Regions from separate parts of the Azospirillum baldaniorum genome, predicted to be linked through region 3. Evidence: riboswitches for the same ligand, from Rfam matches in the RefSeq annotation. Region 3 holds a riboswitch; each other region holds the start of a gene.
The links. A riboswitch is a leader RNA that binds a small molecule or an ion and turns the genes downstream of it on or off. The one in region 3 is predicted to bind cobalamin.
Positions count from the first base shown of each region.

Region 1: linked by a shared signal. The riboswitch ahead of Sp245p_RS27820 (ribonucleoside-diphosphate reductase subunit alpha) and the one ahead of cobW (cobalamin biosynthesis protein CobW) in region 3 are both predicted to bind cobalamin.
Region 2: linked by a shared signal. The riboswitch ahead of Sp245p_RS27795 (hypothetical protein) and the one ahead of cobW (cobalamin biosynthesis protein CobW) in region 3 are both predicted to bind cobalamin.
Region 4: linked by a shared signal. The riboswitch ahead of Sp245p_RS33755 (energy-coupling factor ABC transporter permease) and the one ahead of cobW (cobalamin biosynthesis protein CobW) in region 3 are both predicted to bind cobalamin.

Region 1 covers NZ_CP022260.1:253,602-258,032, forward strand. The annotation lists gene Sp245p_RS27810 (short-chain fatty acyl-CoA regulator family protein) at 1-722, shown strand, start outside; gene Sp245p_RS27815 (hypothetical protein) at 738-1,250, shown strand; cobalamin riboswitch at 1,364-1,611, shown strand; gene Sp245p_RS27820 (ribonucleoside-diphosphate reductase subunit alpha) at 1,722-3,641, shown strand; gene Sp245p_RS27825 (ribonucleotide-diphosphate reductase subunit beta) at 3,695-4,431, shown strand, end outside.
Region 2 covers NZ_CP022260.1:246,860-251,290, forward strand. The annotation lists gene Sp245p_RS27790 (methylmalonyl-CoA mutase family protein) at 1-1,528, opposite strand, end outside; cobalamin riboswitch at 1,705-1,955, shown strand; gene Sp245p_RS27795 (hypothetical protein) at 2,123-2,446, shown strand; gene Sp245p_RS27800 (LysR family transcriptional regulator) at 2,487-3,416, opposite strand; gene metE (5-methyltetrahydropteroyltriglutamate--homocysteine S-methyltransferase) at 3,513-4,431, shown strand, end outside.
Region 3 covers NZ_CP022254.1:783,994-788,424, reverse strand. The annotation lists gene cobN (cobaltochelatase subunit CobN) at 1-248, opposite strand, end outside; gene cobW (cobalamin biosynthesis protein CobW) at 405-1,472, opposite strand; cobalamin riboswitch at 1,512-1,727, opposite strand; gene Sp245p_RS17985 (ABC transporter ATP-binding protein) at 2,017-2,793, shown strand; gene Sp245p_RS17980 (ABC transporter ATP-binding protein) at 2,786-3,508, shown strand; gene Sp245p_RS17975 (ABC transporter substrate-binding protein) at 3,567-4,431, shown strand, end outside.
Region 4 covers NZ_CP022262.1:517,805-522,235, reverse strand. The annotation lists gene Sp245p_RS33760 (glycosyltransferase family protein) at 1-1,835, opposite strand, end outside; cobalamin riboswitch at 1,980-2,218, shown strand; gene Sp245p_RS33755 (energy-coupling factor ABC transporter permease) at 2,391-3,071, shown strand; gene Sp245p_RS33750 (superoxide dismutase) at 3,137-3,904, opposite strand; gene Sp245p_RS33745 (hypothetical protein) at 4,032-4,406, opposite strand.

The DNA of each region.
Region 1 (4,431 bases), on a different contig from region 3:
CCTTCCACCAGGAACCGGCTCTCCTGCTTCGGCTGGTCGAGGAGGGGCGTTTTTCCGGCCCGCAGGCCCGCTCGCTCGCCCGCATCGGGCTTGCCAACTATTACGCCGGCGCCGTGGTCATGCCCTACCGCGCCTTTCGGGAGACGGCGGAGGCCGTGGCCTACGACATCGATCTGCTGGGGCAGCGCTTCTGCACTGGATTCGAGACCGTCTGCCACCGGCTGAGCACCCTCCAGCGGCCGGGGATGCCGGGCGTTCCCTTCTTCTTCGTCCGGGTCGATCGCGCCGGCAACATGTCGAAGCGCCAGTCCGCCACCAGCTTCCACTTTTCCCGTGTCGGCGGAACCTGCCCGCTGTGGAACGTCTACGAGGCCTTCTCGACGCCCGGTCGTCTGCTGACCCAGTTGGCGCGGATGCCGGACGGGCGGGCCTATCTGTGGATCGCCCGCACGGTGGTCCATGGCCGCAGCGGTTACGGCGCGCCGTCGAAGAGCTTCGCGGTCGGACTCGGTTGCGACATCCAGCACGCCGGCCGGCTGATCTATTCCCGTGGGCTGGCGCTGGGCGATCCTGACGCCGCCACGCCGATCGGGGCCGGTTGCAAGGTCTGTGAGCGTCCATACTGCCCGCAACGCGCCTTTCCGCCGATCGGGCGCACCGTGACGGTTGACGAAAGCCTCAGCCGGTTCGAACCTTATCCGGTGGCCCAGCCTCCGGTTTGATCGAGGACCCGCAGCATGGTTGCCGATGGCGCCGGCGTTTGGAAAAGTCGTTTTCTGGACATCCATCTTTGCGGGCGGACGGTGGCGGTGTCTCATCAGCGTTGCCTGGAGGAATGCTTCGGCCTGAGGGCGCGTGAACGGGAGTTGCGCCGGCGCATCCGTTCGGCGCTGAAGCGGCTTGGACCGCTCGAAGGACCGGCGCACGCCCACGTCCTGACGCTTGCGCCAAAGCCCGGGGCCGTGGCGACCGTTCCGGCAGCCCTGGCCGGCCTTGACGGTGCGATCGAGCGGATCGCGAAACGCCCTTTCTCTCCCCGTCAGATCGAGGAGGCGTTGGGCATCACCGCCCGGGAACGGTTGCGTTGGACAAAGGACGGGCGGCTGCCGCAATCGGGGTCGGCAACCATCATGAGGGGGCAGCGGATTACCCTCAGCACTTACGCGGTGGACACGGTCGCCAAGCTGGCGGGTGACGCCTCCATCATCGACGATTGGCGGCGAACCGACCGGGTCGGCTGCCTCGGCTGAGGCTGCGCCGGAGCGGGCGGTGACCCATGGCGGTGGCTTGCCCAACCTCCGCGCCGGCCCTGAGGAGTCAGCCCCCGCCATCCGTATGGCTTGACAGGCTGCGGGCTTCCCGCTACTTCATCTTGCGTTACGGTTCTCTGGATATCCAATATCTAGGGCTAAGAGGGAAGCCGGTGCGTCGCCACCCCGAACGGGGGATCGGGACAAAGCCGGCGCTGCCCCCGCAACTGTGAGCGGAGAGCGGCTTCGTCGTTTCAGCGTCACTGGTGCCCATCCCGGTTCGGGACGACGGCACCGGGAAGGCCGGACGGAGCCGCCGTGACCCGTGAGCCAGGAGACCTGCCGTAACCGAATGAACGTCCACGGGCGGGGTGTCCCGGTGGTGCGCTTGCCCCCGCGCGGCGTTCCCGTCCGCGTTTGCGCAAGTCGTGCTCCCGTGCCTTCCCGCCGCACAAGAACAAGGGATCACGGATGCCGGCGCTCGCTCAAGACCTTGCCCAGGACTTCGCCAACGGCTTCGACCGTCACGGAAACCTGCTGACGCTGCCCCGGCGGACGCCCGAGCGGTCCGGCGGCCGTGCCCCGGCGGAGCGCTGGACGTCGCCCGATCCCTCCGTCATCCGCATCGACCGCAGCCGGGACGCCCTGCTGACCGCCTTTGGCAAGGCGACGCTGGACGACCGTTACCTGTTGCCGGGGGAAAGCTACCAGGACCTGTTCGCCCGCGTCGCCGCAGCCTATGCCGACGACGCGGCGCACGCCCAGCGCCTGTACGACGCGATTTCCCGCCTGTGGTTCATGCCGGCCACACCGGTTCTCAGCAACGGCGGCACCACGCGCGGTCTGCCGATCTCCTGCTTCCTCAACGCGGTGCCCGATTCGCTCGACGGGATCGTCGACATCTGGAACGAGAACGTCCGGCTGGCCTCCAACGGCGGCGGCATCGGCACCTATTGGGGCGGGGTGCGCTCCATCGGTGAGCCGGTGAAGGGCTGCGGCAGTACGTCGGGCATCATTCCCTTCATCCGCGTGATGGACAGCCTGACGCTGGCGATCAGCCAGGGCTCGCTGCGGCGCGGCTCGGCCGCCGTCTACCTCGACATCCACCACCCGGAGATCGAGGAGTTCCTGGAGATCCGCAAGTCGTCGGGCGACTTCAACCGCAAGAGCCTGAACCTGCACCACGCCGTCATCGTCACCGACGCCTTCATGCAGGCGGTGCGCGACGACAGGCCCTTCTCGCTGATCAGCCCCAAGACCGGCGCCGTCCTGAAGCACATCAACGCCCGTCAGGTCTGGCAGAAGATCCTGGAAGCCCGCATGCAGACCGGCGAGCCGTACCTGCTGTTCGGCGACACGGTGAACCGCGCCCTGCCCAAGCACCAGCGCGACCTCGGCCTGCGCGTCTCCACCTCCAACCTGTGCAGCGAAATCACCCTGCCGACCGGCAAGGACCATCTGGGTAAGGAGCGCACGGCGGTGTGCTGCCTCGCCTCGATGAACCTGGAGACCTGGGACGAGTGGAACGGCGAGGCGGGGCTGGTCGAGGACGTGCTGCGCTTCCTCGACAACGTGCTGACCCGCTTCATCGAGGAAGCGCCGGAGGGGATGGAGAACGCCGTCTATTCGGCGATGCGCGAACGCTCGGTCGGGCTGGGGGTGATGGGCTTCCACTCCTTCCTTCAGGCGCGGGGCATTCCCTTCGAAAGCGCCATGGCCAAGGTGTGGAACCTGCGCTTCTTCCGCAAGATCCGCCGCGACGCCGACGCCGCCTCGGTCCTGCTGGCGGAGGAGCGCGGTGCCTGCCCGGACGCCGCGGAACGCGGGATCAAGGCGCGCTTCAGCCACAAGCTGGCGATCGCGCCGACCGCCTCCATCAGCATCATCTGCGGCGGCACCAGCGCCTGCATCGAGCCGATCCCGGCCAACGTCTACACCCACAAGACGCTGTCCGGCTCGATCAGCGTGCGCAACCCGCATCTGGAAAAGCTGCTGGCCGCCAAGGGTGCCGACCGGCCGGAGGTCTGGCAATCGATCATCGAGCACGAGGGCTCGGTCCAGCATCTCGACACCCTGACCCACGACGAAAAGGCGGTCTTCCGCACCGCCTTCGAGATCGACCAGCGCTGGATCATCGAGTTCGCCGCCGACCGCACCCCCTTCATCTGCCAGAGCCAGTCGATCAACCTCTACCTGCCGGGCGACATCGACAAGTGGGACCTGCACATGCTGCACTGGACCGCTTGGGAGAAGGGCCTGAAGAGCCTCTACTATTGCCGCTCCAAGTCGGTGCAGCGCGCCGCCTTCGCCGGCAAGGACCGGGTGACGGGCATGACGGAGATGCAGGCAACGTCGCGCACCGATTACGAGGAATGCCTCGCCTGCCAGTGATCGTCGGCCCTCCCGTCCGCCGCTCGTTCCCTTGCCATCACGGACCCCTTCGCATGAGCTCGCTTCTCCACATCAACCCGCTCAGCCTGATCGGCACCGGCCGCGTCGGCCTGTTGCAGGGCTCGGCCGCCTACAACGTCTCGCGCTACCCCTGGGCCTACGCCTACTGGAAGAAGCAGCAGCAGGTCCACTGGATGGGCGAGGAGGTGCCGCTGGGCGAGGACATCAAGGACTGGACCTCCGACCGCGTCACCGACGGCGAGCGCAACCTGCTGACCCAGATCTTCCGCTTCTTCACCCAGAGCGACGTGGAGGTCAGCGACAATTACCTGAAGCGCTACATGCCGATCTTCCAGCCGCTGGAAGTGCAGATGATGATGGCCGCCTTCACCAACATGGAGACGGTGCACATCGACGCCTACGCCCTGCTGCTGACCACCATCGGGATGCCGGAGACCGAGTTCGCCGCCTTCCGCGACTATGCGGAGATGCGCGACAAGGCCGACTACATGCACAGCTTCGGCGTCGGCACGGTGGCCGACGTGTCGCGCACCCTGGCGATGTTCGGCGCCTTCACCGAAGGGATGGCCCTGTTCGCCAGCTTCGCCATGCTGCTGAACTTCCCGCGCCACAACAAGATGAAGGGGATGGGCCAGATCGTCACTTGGTCGGTGCGCGACGAGAGCCTGCACTGCGAGGGCATCATCCGGCTGTTCCACGAATGGAACCGCGAGACTGGCGCCATGACACCCGCGGTGCGCGACGACATCCTGGACGTCTGCCGCACCAT
Region 2 (4,431 bases), on a different contig from region 3:
CCGCCGTCAGGCCGGCCCGCGTCGCCCCGCCGGTGGCGGCCTCCACGAGATCGTCCAGCGACCCGGAGCCGACCGCCGCCGGTGCCACGGCAGCGTCGTCATGGTGGCGCGGTACGGGGGATGGGCGGACGACCGGCTGCTCAAGGAGGTTGGGAAACTCGCTGACGCCGGTCAGCGGGTCCTTGCGGCGGGCGATGTTGGCTTCCCGTTGCGCCCAGGACCCGGCGATGGTGCGGGCGAGGCTGCCATCGGCCAGCACGGCGGCGATGCCGCCCCGCCGCTCGATGTCCTGGAATTCGGCCCAGGCGGCCTGGCCCAATTGCTCGGTCAGCGTTTCGACGTACCAGGAGCCGCCGGCCGGATCGGCGACGCGGGCCAGCGAGGATTCCTCCTTCAGCAGGATCTGGCTGTTGCGGGCGATGCGGCGGGCGAAGTCGTCGGATTCGCCCAGCGCCGCGTCGAAGGGCAGCACCGCCAACGCGTCGGCGCCGCCGACCCCGGCGGCGAAGCCGGCCACCGTGGTGCGCAGCATGTTCACCCAAGGATCGCGCCGCGCCATGATGCGTCGCGCCGTGCGGGCGGTCAGGTGCATGGCACGGGCTCGCTCCGAGGCGCCCGACGCCTCGGCGATGCGCCCCCACAGGCGCCGCGCGGCGCGCAGCTTGGCGATGGAGAGGAATTGGTCGCAGCCGACGGATAGGGTGAAGGCGATCTGCCGGCAGGCGGTGTCGATGTCCAGCCCGGCAGCGGTCAGGGCGCGCAGATAGGCGACCCCGGTCGCCATGGCGGCGGCGAGGTCCTGGCTTTCGGTCGCCCCGGCGTCGTGCCAGGGGGAACTGTCCACCCCGACGGCGGTGACGTGAGGGAAATTGCGGGCGGTCCAGGCGGCCAAGGCCGCCGTGTCGGCGAGTGCCGCCTCCAGACTGCCCGGCAGGGCGCCGGCCGCGGCCAGAGTCCCGATGGGATCGGCGTTGAAGGCGCCCCGCGCCTTGTCCGGCATCACCGAGCGGCGGCGCCACAGGGCGGCGAGCAGCGCCGCGCCGGCCACTGCGTCGCCTCCCGCCTCCAGCGACAGTGGCACCATCTCCGGATAGACGTTGGCCAGCGTGCGGTCGAGATCGTCCAGCCGGTCGATGGCGATGCCGGGGATATCCGGCCTGTCGAGGCGCAGCCGGATGGCGGTGGCGCCGCGCAGCAGATCGGTCAGGATGGCGGCGTTGGCCGCCTTGGGATCGGCGGCGTCGTGTTCGGTCAGGATGTCCCAGCCGTCCGGTCCGGGGCCGGCGGCATGGCCACCGCGGGTGAACGGGGCGAAGCCCGGCAAACCGGACGGATCGCCCGCAGCCGGCCAGTCTTCCGCCGTGTAGAGCGGCTGCACGGCGATGCCTTCGTACAGCCGGGTGACCAGCCGCTTCTCGAAGGGGGCGCCCTTCAGCCCCTTGTCGACGAGAACCCGCCATTGCTCGCGCGTGGCCGGAGGGAATTCGGTGGCGAAGATCGTCTCGGCATCGTCCCGGCGGTCGTCCATGCTGGCGAGATCCCTTCCCATCCGTGTTCCGAACATTTGCAAGATACGCCGAAGGACCCGTGGGAATCAGGCGGAAATTGGCGAAATTTGGCGAAGGGCCGCGGGCAATCTTGCGAAGTTTGCAAAAGGGACTTGGCGTGGCGCTCACGCTTGACGCCGCCGGGTGCACCCTCTTACCGTATCCCGCCGGATACGGTCCCCGTTCGCCCCAGGGCGTCCGGGGCTAAAAGGGAAGCCGGTGAACCGTTCGCCTCGCCACGAGGATGACGGCGAAGCCGGCGCTGCCCCCGCAACTGTGAGCGGAGAGCGGGTCCGCCGTTTCAGCGCCACTGGTGCCCATCCCGGTTCGGGACGATGGCTCCGGGAAGGCCGGACGGTCCCGCGACGACCCGTGAGCCAGGAGACCTGCCGGATCCGTCGAACGCGAGTCGGGCGGGGTGTCCCGGCGGGTGCGGCGTCGCCGGAGGTCTCCCGTGCCGCGTCGGTGTCCGTCCCATCCTTGCCCTTTGGGAGCGAGGGGTGCCACTGCCGATGTCCGTCCAACCAACGCCTGTTCCACCCAATCTCATCCGTCTGGCGTTCCGACGCCGTCCGGTGCCGCCGACCCCCGCCGACCGGTCGGCACCCTTTGTCCTGACGGCGACGGAAGGACGCTGGTCCCTGCGGGGAACCAGGGAGCCGCTGGACGCCGCCGGGCTGGTCGCGGCGGCCGACACCCTGCGGGAGATCGCCCGCGCCCTGGTCGAGCAGGCGCATGCGGAAGCCGGCCAACCGGCGAACCGCTGTGTCGCCGAATTCGTGCTGCACCAGGACGGCGGCATCGACCATTGGCTGGCGCCGGGCGGAGATGTGGACGAGCGCCGCACCATTGCGCTTGGCCTGCGCAACGCCATCGGCAGCTTGCGGATGGGTGGCTGACAGGCGCGGCTTCACCGCCGGCAGGCGACGGCGGCGATGGCTACAGCGAGGCGGTTCCACTGTTGCGATGGGCAAGCGCCAGATCGATGAACCCCCGCAGATAGCCGATGTCGGCGTCCGCCTCGCGGAAGCCCAGGAAAATCTGCTTGGCGACACCGTCCCGGCCCAGGCGCACCGGGCTCACGTTGAACTTGGCGCCATACTCCTCGACCAGCCAGCGCGGCAGGGCGGCGACGCCGCGGCCGTGGGCTACCATCAGCAACATGATGTCGGTCGTCTCGATCGGCTTGTGCTGCCTCGGGCTGATCCCGGCCGGCATCAGGAACTGGGTGTAGATGTCGAGGCGGTCGGGCGCCACCGGGTAGGTGATCAGGACTTCGTCCGCCACCTGCTGGGGTTCGACGAAAGCGGCATGGCGCAGACGGTGCCCCGGCCCGACCACAAGAACCTGTTCGTAGTCGAACACCGGCTCGAAGCACAGTCCGGGTTTGAACAGCGGATCCGGTGTCACCAGCATGTCGATGTCGTGGCCGAACAGGGCGCCGATGCCGCCGAACTGGAACTTCTGCCGGACGTCCACGTCGACCTTCGGCCAGGCATCGACATAGGGAGCGACGATCTTCAGGAGCCACTGATAGCAGGGATGGCATTCCATCCCGATGCGCAGGGTCCCGCGCTCGCCCTGGGCGAATTGCTGGAGGCGTTCTTCAGCGTGGGCCAGTTGCGGCAACAGGCGGTTGGCGACCGCCAGCAGCCATTCCCCGGCTTGGGTCGGCCGCAGGCTGCGGCCTTCGCGGTGCCACACATCCACGCCGAGCTGCTCTTCCAGCTTGCGGATGGCGTGGCTCAGCGCCGGTTGGGTCAGGTTCAAATGGCTGGCCGCCGCCGTCAGCGAGCCGTGACGATCAACCTCGCGGATGATCGAGAGATGGATGCGCTCCAGGATGGCCATGCCGCCCGCCTCGTCCATGAATGAAATTTATCGAACGATAAAATCATACCATTTTTCATTCATGGACTGAACTTCGTATGGTCCGCGCCGATCCCTCTTTTCAAGGCGACCCCCATGGCAACGACCCACACCCTCGGATTCCCCCGCATCGGCGCCAAGCGCGAGTTGAAGTTCGCCTTGGAGGCCTATTGGAAGGGGGCGTCCTCCCGCGACGAGCTGGTCCGCGTCGGCGCGGACCTCCGCAAGCGCCACTGGCGGGATCAGGGCGCGCTCGACCTCGTTCCCGTGGGCGATTTCGCCTTCTACGATCAGGTGCTCGACATGAGCTTCACGCTCGGCAACCTGCCGGAGCGCGTGAAGGGCTTCCATGGCGACGCCCTGGACAATTACTTCCGCGTGGCGCGCGGCCGTTCGGCGGAGACCGCCGCCCATAGTGCTGAAGAGCACGGCGGGTGCTGCGGCGGGGTTGCCGCCGGCGAGATGACCAAGTGGTTCGACACCAACTACCACTACATCGTCCCCGAGTTCGACGCCGGGACGACATTCACGCTCGACGCCTCCCGCCTGCTGGAGCAACTCGCCGAAGCGAAGGCGCAGGGCGTGAAGGCCAAGCCGGTGATCGTCGGTCCGGTCACCTATCTCGCGCTGGGCAAGGCCAAGGACGGTTCGGACAAGCTGGCTCTGCTGCCCCGCCTGCTGCCCGTCTACGCCGGGCTGCTGCAGGCCCTGACCGACCAGGGCGTCGAGTGGGTGCAGATCGACGAACCGATCCTGGTGACCGAGCTGGAAGCGGCGTGGCGGGACGCCTTCACCCAGGCCTATCGGGCTCTCGGCACCGGCGCGGTCAAGCTGCTGCTGGCGACCTATTTCGGTCAACTCCAGGACAACCTGCCGCTCGCCTGCTCGCTGCCGGTGCAGGGCCTCCATCTCGACGCCATCACCGCCCGCGACGAGGTCGATGCCCTGATCCAGGCCCTCCCGACCGACCGCGTCGTGTCGCTGGGCGTCGTCAACGGCCGGAACATCTGGAAGA
Region 3 (4,431 bases):
TTGCGGATCACGGACTCGACGTAGAGGTCCACCGACAGCGGGTGCCCCAGCCGCGCGAGATTCGCCAGCCGCAGCGTCGGCAACGGATCGGAGGGCAGGGCGTCGCGGTGGCGCTTCCAGCAGGCGGCGAGCGCCGTCAGGTCGCTGTCGGAGAAGGACAGGACGACGAGGTCCGCCGGGCTCTGCCCCAGATCCACGGCCTGGGGTCCGGCGTCGAGGTCTTCCTGGCGGGCGGCGAGTAGGTGCATGGTGACGGTGCTTTACGAAAATCCCCTCTCCCCTCTGGGGAGAGGGTTAGGGTGAGGGGGTTGCGCGTGGCGGAACGTCCGGCACAAGCGCACCCCCCTCACCGGCCCTGCGGGCCACCCTCTCCCCAGAGGGGAGAGGGCTATGAAGGCAAAGGATTACCCCAGCGCCGCGGTCACGGCGTCGCGGTCCAGGCCCGTCTCGCCGATCACCACCAGACGGCTGCGGCGCGGCTCGTCGGGCTTCCAGAAGCGGTCGAAATGGGTCTGGATGCGTGTCCCCACACCCTGCACCAGAAGGCGCATCGGCTTGCCCGGCACGTCGATGAAACCTTTCAGGCGCAGCACGCCATGGGCGGCGGCGACCCGCTCCAGCGTCTTCGCCAGCGCCGCCGGGTCGGGTTGCGGGCCGAGTTCCACGACGAAGCTGGTGAAGTCGTCGTGGTCGTGACCCTCCTCCTCGTCATGGTGGCTGGGGCGGTTGGCGAGGTCGTCCTCGGCCCCGGCGCCGACGCCGAGAAGCACCACCGGATCGACCTTGCCGTTGCTGGCGCGCAGGATCTTGGCCTCGCGCCCGGTCCCGCCCTCCGCCATGGCGGCGCGGATCAGGTCCTCGACCTTCGCCAGATCGGCGGCGTCCACCAGATCGGTCTTGTTCACCACGATCAGGTCGGCGCAGAGGAGCTGGTCCTCGAACACCTCCTCCACCGGGGTCTCGTGGTCAAGCTGCCCGGCCTCGGCGGCCTGGGCGGCCAACGCCGTCGGATCGGGGGCGAAGCGGCCCTCCGCGGCGGCGGCGGCGTCGACCACCGCGACCACCCCGTCCACCGTCACCCGCGTCTTGATCGCCGGCCAATGGAAGGCCTGGACGAGCGGCTTCGGCAGGGCGAGGCCGCTCGTCTCGATGATGATGTGCTCCGGCGGCTGCGGGCGGGACAGCAGCTTCTCGATGGCCGGGACGAAGTCGTCGGCGACGGTGCAGCACAGGCAGCCGTTCGCCAGCTCGATCACGTCGTCCTCGGTGCAGGTCGGATCGCCGCAGGCGCGCAGGATCTCGCCGTCGATGCCGACATCGCCGAACTCGTTGATGATCAGCGCCAGACGGCGCCCGCCGGCCTGCTCCAGCAGGCTGCGGATCAGCGTCGTCTTGCCGGCGCCGAGAAAGCCGGTGATGACGGTGGCCGGGGTCTTCCCGGCGGACGGACGGAGGACGGCACGATGCGTCATGATCTGGTTTCCCTGTCTCCGCCACACCCGGCGGATTGGATGAGTTTCGGTCTGGCGGCAGGTTTCCTGGCTCGCGGGTCGTCGCCGCGCCTCCCGCCTTCCCGGCCTGACGGCCCGTGGCATTTCCGGAGGCGGACTCGCCGCATACAGTTGCGGGGGCAGCCGCGGCCTTGGACCCCATCCGGGTCCGCACCGCATTCCCTATTATCCCCGGGCCTTCACGGCGGACGGGGCACCGTCGGAGGCGCAGAATTGCAGGCGGACCCCCGATTTGCAAGCGGCCATTTGGCGCCCGGAAAGCGTGCCATCGAACCCGGAACGCTCCGTCCATCCTGCCGTTGGTGTGTCGGAAGATCGGTACAGTCTGTCTGGAAAGCTGACACTCCGGACCGCGTGCGATGCTGTCGCCGCCTTTGATGAATTCAACAGTTTCAATGAATTAACGAATTTTCCCGCAATTGGCATGCCCTGTGCTTATATCAGCCTAACCAAAAACGCGGACCGGCAGACGACGCGGACGAACAGGGAGGGAAAAGCGGCACCCATGGCCGACGACATCATTCTGGAAGCGCGCGGACTCTCGAAGGAGTTCAAGGGCTTCATCGCGGTGAAGGAGGTGAACCTCCAGGTCCGCCGCGGCACCATCCACGCGCTGATCGGCCCGAACGGCGCCGGCAAGAGCACGGTCTTCAACCTGCTGACAAAGTTCCTGACGCCGACGCGCGGCCAGATCCTCTACAAGGGGCGCGACATCACCGCCATGAAGCCCGCCGACGTGGCGCTGCTCGGCATGGTCCGCTCCTTCCAGATCTCCGCGGTCTTCCCGCACCTCAGCGTGCTGGAGAATGTCCGCGTCGCGTTGCAGCGCCCGCGCGGCACCAGCTTCCATTTCTGGAAGCCGGAAGCCAGCCTGCACGACCTGCACGACCGCGCCGAGGAGCTGATCGAGGCGGTGAACCTCACCCCCTGGGCCGGCCACACCGCCGCCGAGCTGCCCTACGGCCGCAAGCGCGCCCTGGAGATCGCCACCACGCTGGCGCTCGATCCGGAGGTGATGCTGCTCGACGAGCCGCTGGCCGGCATGGGCCACGAGGACATCGAAGGCACCGCCGCGCTGATCAAGCGCGTCTCCGCCGACCGCACCATCCTGATGGTCGAGCACAACCTGTCGGTCGTCGCCCACCTGTCGGACACCATCACGGTGCTCCGCCGCGGCGAGATCCTGGCCGAGGGCGCATACGACGTCGTATCGCGCAACCCGCAGGTCATGGAAGCCTACATGGGCACGGGGGCCGGCACGGGTGAGGTGGGCCATGCCTGACGGTGCGACCGTGAAGACCGTGATGCTGGAGATCCGCGACCTCCAGGCCTTCTACGGCGAGAGCCACGTGCTGCACGGCGTCAACATCGACGTGCGCCAGGGCGAGGTGGTGACCCTGCTGGGCCGCAACGGCGCCGGCAAGACGACGACCATGCGCTCGATCATGGGCATCGTCGGCAAGCGCAACGGCTCGATCCGCTTCCAGGGCCGGGAGCTGATCGGCATGGCGCAGCACAGGATCCCCCGCCTCGGCATCGGCTACGTGCCGGAGGAGCGCGGCATCTTCTCCTCGCTCAGCGTGGACGAGAACCTGATGCTGCCGCCGGTGGTGAAGTCGGGCGGCATGACGGTGCCGCAGATCTACGAGCTGTTCCCGAACCTGCAGGGCCGCGGCACCACCCAGGGCACGCGTCTGTCGGGCGGCGAGCAGCAGATGCTGGCCATCGCCCGCATCCTGCGCACCGGCGCCGACCTGATCCTGCTCGATGAGCCGACCGAGGGGCTGGCCCCCGTCATCATCGAGCAGATCGGGGTGGCGGTGCGCAAGCTGAAGCAGCGCGGCTTCACCATCGTCTTGGTGGAGCAGAATTTCCGCTTCGCCGCGACCATCGCCGACCGCCATTACGTGATGGAGGAAGGCCATGTCGTGGACATGATCCCCAACGACCAGCTCGCCCAGAACATGGACAAGCTCCACACCTATCTGGGTGTCTGACCAAGTCACCCCCTCTGCCGAAAACACTCAAAACAAAGCCAATCGAAGGGAGTTCGAAATGCTCAAGACGTTGCTTTGCGGGACCGCATTGCTGGCGCTGACCGCCGGGGCCGCGCACGCCCAGGTCTCCAACAACGTGATCAAGATCGGCGTGATGAACGACCGGTCCGGCATCTACGCCGACCTCGCCGGCGAAGGCTCGGCCATCGCCGCCCGTCTGGCGGCTGAGGAGTTCGGTGGCAAGATCGCCGGCGCGCCGATCGAGATCGTCGTCGCCGATCACCAGAACAAGGCCGACATCGCCGCCAACACGGCGCGCGAGTGGATCGACGCCGGCAACGTGGACGTCATCGCCGACGTGCCGAACTCCGCCGCCGCGCTGGCCGTCCAGGGCATCACCAAGGACAAGAAGCGCATCTTCCTGATGTCCGGTCCGGGCTCGACCGACCTCAGCGGCAAGTCCTGCAGCCCCTATGGCTTCCAGTGGACCTACGACAACTACGCCATGGCCGCCGGCACCGCCCGCGCGCTGGTCGAGCAGGGCAAGAAGAACTGGTACTTCATCACCGCGGACTACGCCTTCGGCCACTCGCTGGAGGATGAGACCTCGAAGATGGTCAAGCAGCTCGACGGCAAGGTCGCGGGCAACGTCCGCCATCCGCTGGGCAACGCCGACTTCTCGTCCTACCTGCTCCAGGCCCAGGCCTCCAAGGCCGACGTGATCGGCCTCGCCAACGCGGGCGGCGACGCCACCAACGCCGTCAAGCAGGCGTCGGAATTCGGCATCACCCAGTCGGGCCAGAGCCTCGCCGGCCTGTTGCTGTTCATCAGCGACATCCACGCGCTGGGCCTCCAGGCCTCCCAGGGCCTGCTGCTGACCACCGGCTTCTACTGGGACGCCGACGAGCAGACCCGCGAGTGGA
Region 4 (4,431 bases), on a different contig from region 3:
AGCTTGGCCGCCATGGCAATGTCCTCCACCGGGGCGCCGGTCCCGACGAACAGGTCGCAGCGCCGCAGCAGGGCGCACAGCCCGTCGAAACCCAGCCGCCCCACCGCGTTCAGGCAGGCGCCACCGGTTTCCCCGGCGATGCGCGCCGCGGCCCCCCTGGCGGCCTCCTCGCCGACCAGGACCAGGGCGGTGTCTCCCCGCGCGGCAAGGCGGCGGCACAGCTCCGACAGGCCGCCGGTGCCGACGGACGCGGACAGGCCGACCGCACAGCGCCAGCGCGCCGGAACGCCCGCGGCCAGAAGCGCGGCGGCCGCCCGCTCGCCGGCGGGGGAGGTCCAGACCTCCGTGGCGGGGTCCGCCTCCCCGGCGGTCAGCGCCCCCAACAGGACAGCGGGAGCTGGCGCGACGTGGGTCAGGAAGGCGTCGGCGTAATAGCCACGCACCGGCCGGCCGACCCTGCAACCGAGGCGGAGCGGCGCCCCCGTATCCTGCATCAGGCGGTTGGCGAAGCTGGCATCCTCACCCCGGACCGGGTTGATCGTCAGGTCGAAGGCACCGCTGAATTGTTGGCCGATCTCCTCGCGTACGGCGGTCACCAGCGCGTCGTCGGGCGCCCGCCCCGTCAGCGACGGCAGGGTGACGCGCTGGTTGACGTAGGGGCAGAGGGCGAGCGCCGCCTCCGCGTCCGGCGTCGCGAAGACGGTGATGCGGGCCAGCGGCAAAGCCCGCCGCAACTCCCGCAGGACACCCGACGCCCGCAACGCGGCGCCGGCCCCGTCCAGCAGGAACACGCCGACGCTTTGGATCAGGTCGGTCGGGAAGGGCGGCGGCTCGCCGGGGACGAGCGTGCGGCGGCGGACGGCGGGTCCGGAATTCCGCAGCAGCGCCACCGCCGGGGCGGTCGAGGCGCCCCGCGCCGGCGGCACGAAGCCCCAGCTTCCGTCGGCGTCCGGGCGCGCCAGCGGTTCCACCAAGGCATGCTCGGCGCGGGCGACGGTCGCTGCGTCGGTCACCCAGGGGAAGAAATCGCGCAACGGAAGGGTGCCGTTGCCCACCGACCGCCCGGCCGCCTGGAGGGACTCCCACCGCCCGACCGCGCCGTCGTAGCCGTAATAGATTTCCTTGAACGCGACCTGCTGGCGCGTCGCGTAGGCGAAATGCTGGAAGACGAGCCCGCTCACCGCCGTTTCCTCATGCAGGAAGGGGTTGGCCGCGCCGAGGTCGCGTTCGGACCCGTCGGGCTGCGGCCGCACCAGCCGGGGCGGGACATGCGAGTGCCAGTAATCGCCCGGCCGGTACCGCCAAGTGCGCAGCCATTCGTAGGCGCGGTAATTGCCGTACTGGTCCAGCCGGTCAAGAACCAGGGACGGGCCGACGAAGAAGTGGCAGAGGTACAGCGCCGCCGTGCGCGACGGCGAGTCGAGGAACATCCGGCGCGCGCGGGCGATCTGCTCCGCCGTCCACAGCTCGTCCGCATCGACCTGCCAGAGCAGGCATTCCTCCGTCATGGCGGCCAGCGGCGCGGTCACCATCTCCACCTTGCCCTGCCAGAAGACGCCCGGCGGCTTGCGGTAGACCGACACGCGCCCGGGCTCCTCCGCCGCGATGCGGTCGAGATACTCCGAGGTTCCGTCGCTGCTGCGCCCGTCGCGGTGAAGGTCCTGCGGGACCCGCCCGCCCCGTTGCGCGCACCAGGAGGAATCGCGGACCTGCTCCGCCACCCCCTCCACGACGTGCCAATGCCAGGGGAAGGGCAGTTGGCGGAACACCTCCAAGTGGTAACGGATGAAGGGATCGCCGTTCAGCACGATGGTCAGGAAATGAACCGGTAGCATGCCCGCAACCCCGTCCTTCGCCCATTGATCCGGCCTCGCGCAGTCAGCCGGACCTTGTCGGTTCCGCGGGAGTGGTGTCAAGGAAGCCGTGCGACTCCCCCGATGGGTCGCCATCCCCCTCTTGACGGCGGGGGACCCCGCCCCTACCCTGGCGCCGGTTATGGTTCCCCGCGCCCTCCGGTCGCGGGGCTAAGAGGGAAGCCGGTGCGCCGCCCCGCAGGGGGAGAAACGGCAAATCCGGCGCTGCCCCCGCAACTGTGAGCGGTGAGCGGCCTCGTCCTTTCCGTGTCACTGGCGCCGCCTGCGGGAACGGGCGCCGGGAAGGCCGGACGATGCCGCCTTGACCCGCAAGCCAGGAGACCTGCCGTAACCGAACGTACGTCCTCGGGCGGGGTGCCCCGGTGGTCGCTTGCCGATGTCCGGCCCGACGGCCGCCCGTCTTCCGCAAGCCGTCCCCCGGTGCGCCCATCCAGGGGGCCAAGGGGGTTGCGATGCCGGTGCCTGCCAGCAACGACGCCCTCCCAACGCATGGCAGACTCGGAAAGGGCATAGAGCATGCACATCGAACCCGGCGTCGTCGACGGCGCCAAGATCGCTCTCAGCTACGCGACGGCCGCCGGCGGCTTCGCGATGGCCGGAAAGCTGGCGCACAACGACGTCCGCAACAACGGCGGGGTCGCACCGCTGGTGCTGCGCAGCCTGATCGCCACCGCGCTGGTCTTCAGCTTCTTCGAGGTGTTCCCGCACCACCCCGTGGGCGTGTCGGAGGTTCACCTGATCCTCGGTTCGACGCTGCTCCTGCTGTTCGGCGCCGGTGCGGCCTCCATCGGCCTCGCCGCCGGCCTGCTGATCCAGGGCCTGTTCTTCGCGCCGTTCGACCTGCCGCAGTACGGCATGAACGTCACCACGCTGCTGGTCCCGCTGTGGGGCATCAGCCTGCTGGCGAAGCGGATCGTCCCCGACGCCACCCCCTATGTCGACCTGAAGTACTCGCAGGCGCTGGCCCTCTCCACCGCCTACCAGGGCGGCATCGTCGCCTGGGTGGCCTTCTGGGCCCTCTACGGCCACGGCTTCACCGCCGAGACCATGACGGAGGTCGCCTCCTTCGGCGCCGCCTACATGACCGTCATCATCGTCGAGCCGCTGGCCGATCTCGCCGTGCTGGCCGTCGCCAAGGCGCTGCGCCGCCAGAGCCAGGGCCCGCTGTTCAACATCCGCCTTCATCAGGGCGCCTGACCGGGCCTCTGGACCAGATGGTTCGCAGGAAGGGTGGCGGGGATGTCCCCGCCGCCCTTTTTTGTTCAGATCACCAGCTCGCCCTTCCGGATCGCCGCGTAGCGACGGTTCACCGCGCCCCAGTCGACGACGTTCCACCAAGCCGCCAGATAGTCGGCGCGCCGGTTCTGGTACTTCAGGTAATAGGCGTGCTCCCACACGTCGTTGCCCATCAGCACGGGCACGCCGTCCATGGCCGGGGAATCCTGGTTCGGCCGCGCGGCGATGGCCAGCTTGCCCGACGACGGGTCGGCGGTGACGAAGACCCAGCCGCTGCCGAACTGCCCCGCCCCCGCCGTGTTGAAGCGCGTCTTGAAATCGTCGAAGCTGCCGAAGTCGCGCGTGATGGCAGCCCCCACCTCGCCGTCCGGAGCGCCGCCAGCGTTCGGCCCCATGATGCTCCAGAACATGCTGTGATTCGCGTGACCGCCGCCGTTGTTGCGCACCGCTGTGCGGATGCTTTCCGGCAGTTCCGGCACGCGCTTCAGCAAGTCGGCCAGCGGCATCGCCTGAAGGTCGCCGTGGTTGGCGAGCGCCTTGTTGAGGTTGTCGACGTAAGCCTGATGGTGCTTGTCGTGATGCACGCTCATGGTCGTCGCATCGATGTGCGGTTCCAGCGCGGCGGGCGCGTAGGGCAGCGGCGGCAGCGTGAATCCCTTGCCGCCCGGAGTTTGGCCAGCCGGCGTTTGGCCCCCTGTTGTTTGGGCCAGGACGAAGCGCGGCGCCACGGCCAGCACCAGCGCGGCGGCTCCGGCGGAGAGCAGCAATTGGCGGCGATCCAGGCGAACGGACATGAGACCTCCCATTGTGTGTTTCGTGCCGAACAGCGGGGAAGCGACAGCCTCAGTGCGCCCCGCGCCTCACTCAACAGGGCAATGGGCGTACTCACTCGGTACCGGCGGACCGCGCACCGCCCGTTTCTTACAAGCGCGCCTTTCCAGCCAGTCCGGCGGACGCCGAGAGGGCCATGCCCATCGCCACGGTCCGCCAGCGCCCCAGGCGGAACCGGGACGGGGCCGCCACCGGCTTCCGGACCGGCACGACTGGTGCGGTTCCCATCGCCTCATGAATCTTACGGGCGCGGCGCTCCCGAAGCAGCAGGCGCATCACCTCCTCCTCCGTGACGAGGCGTCCAGCCTTGGCCGAGGCGAGGCTGGCGGTGTCCTGGAGGGCGGCGACCTGCGCCAGGGTGCCGGTCAGCCCCTTCGCCGCGGCGGTTTCCAGCGCTTCGCGATGAATGGCGAGGATGAACGGCTTCAGCCCTCGGTCAGGCGATCCGTGCGGCGATGTCGGCATGGCGGAATGGCTCCGGGGATTCGTT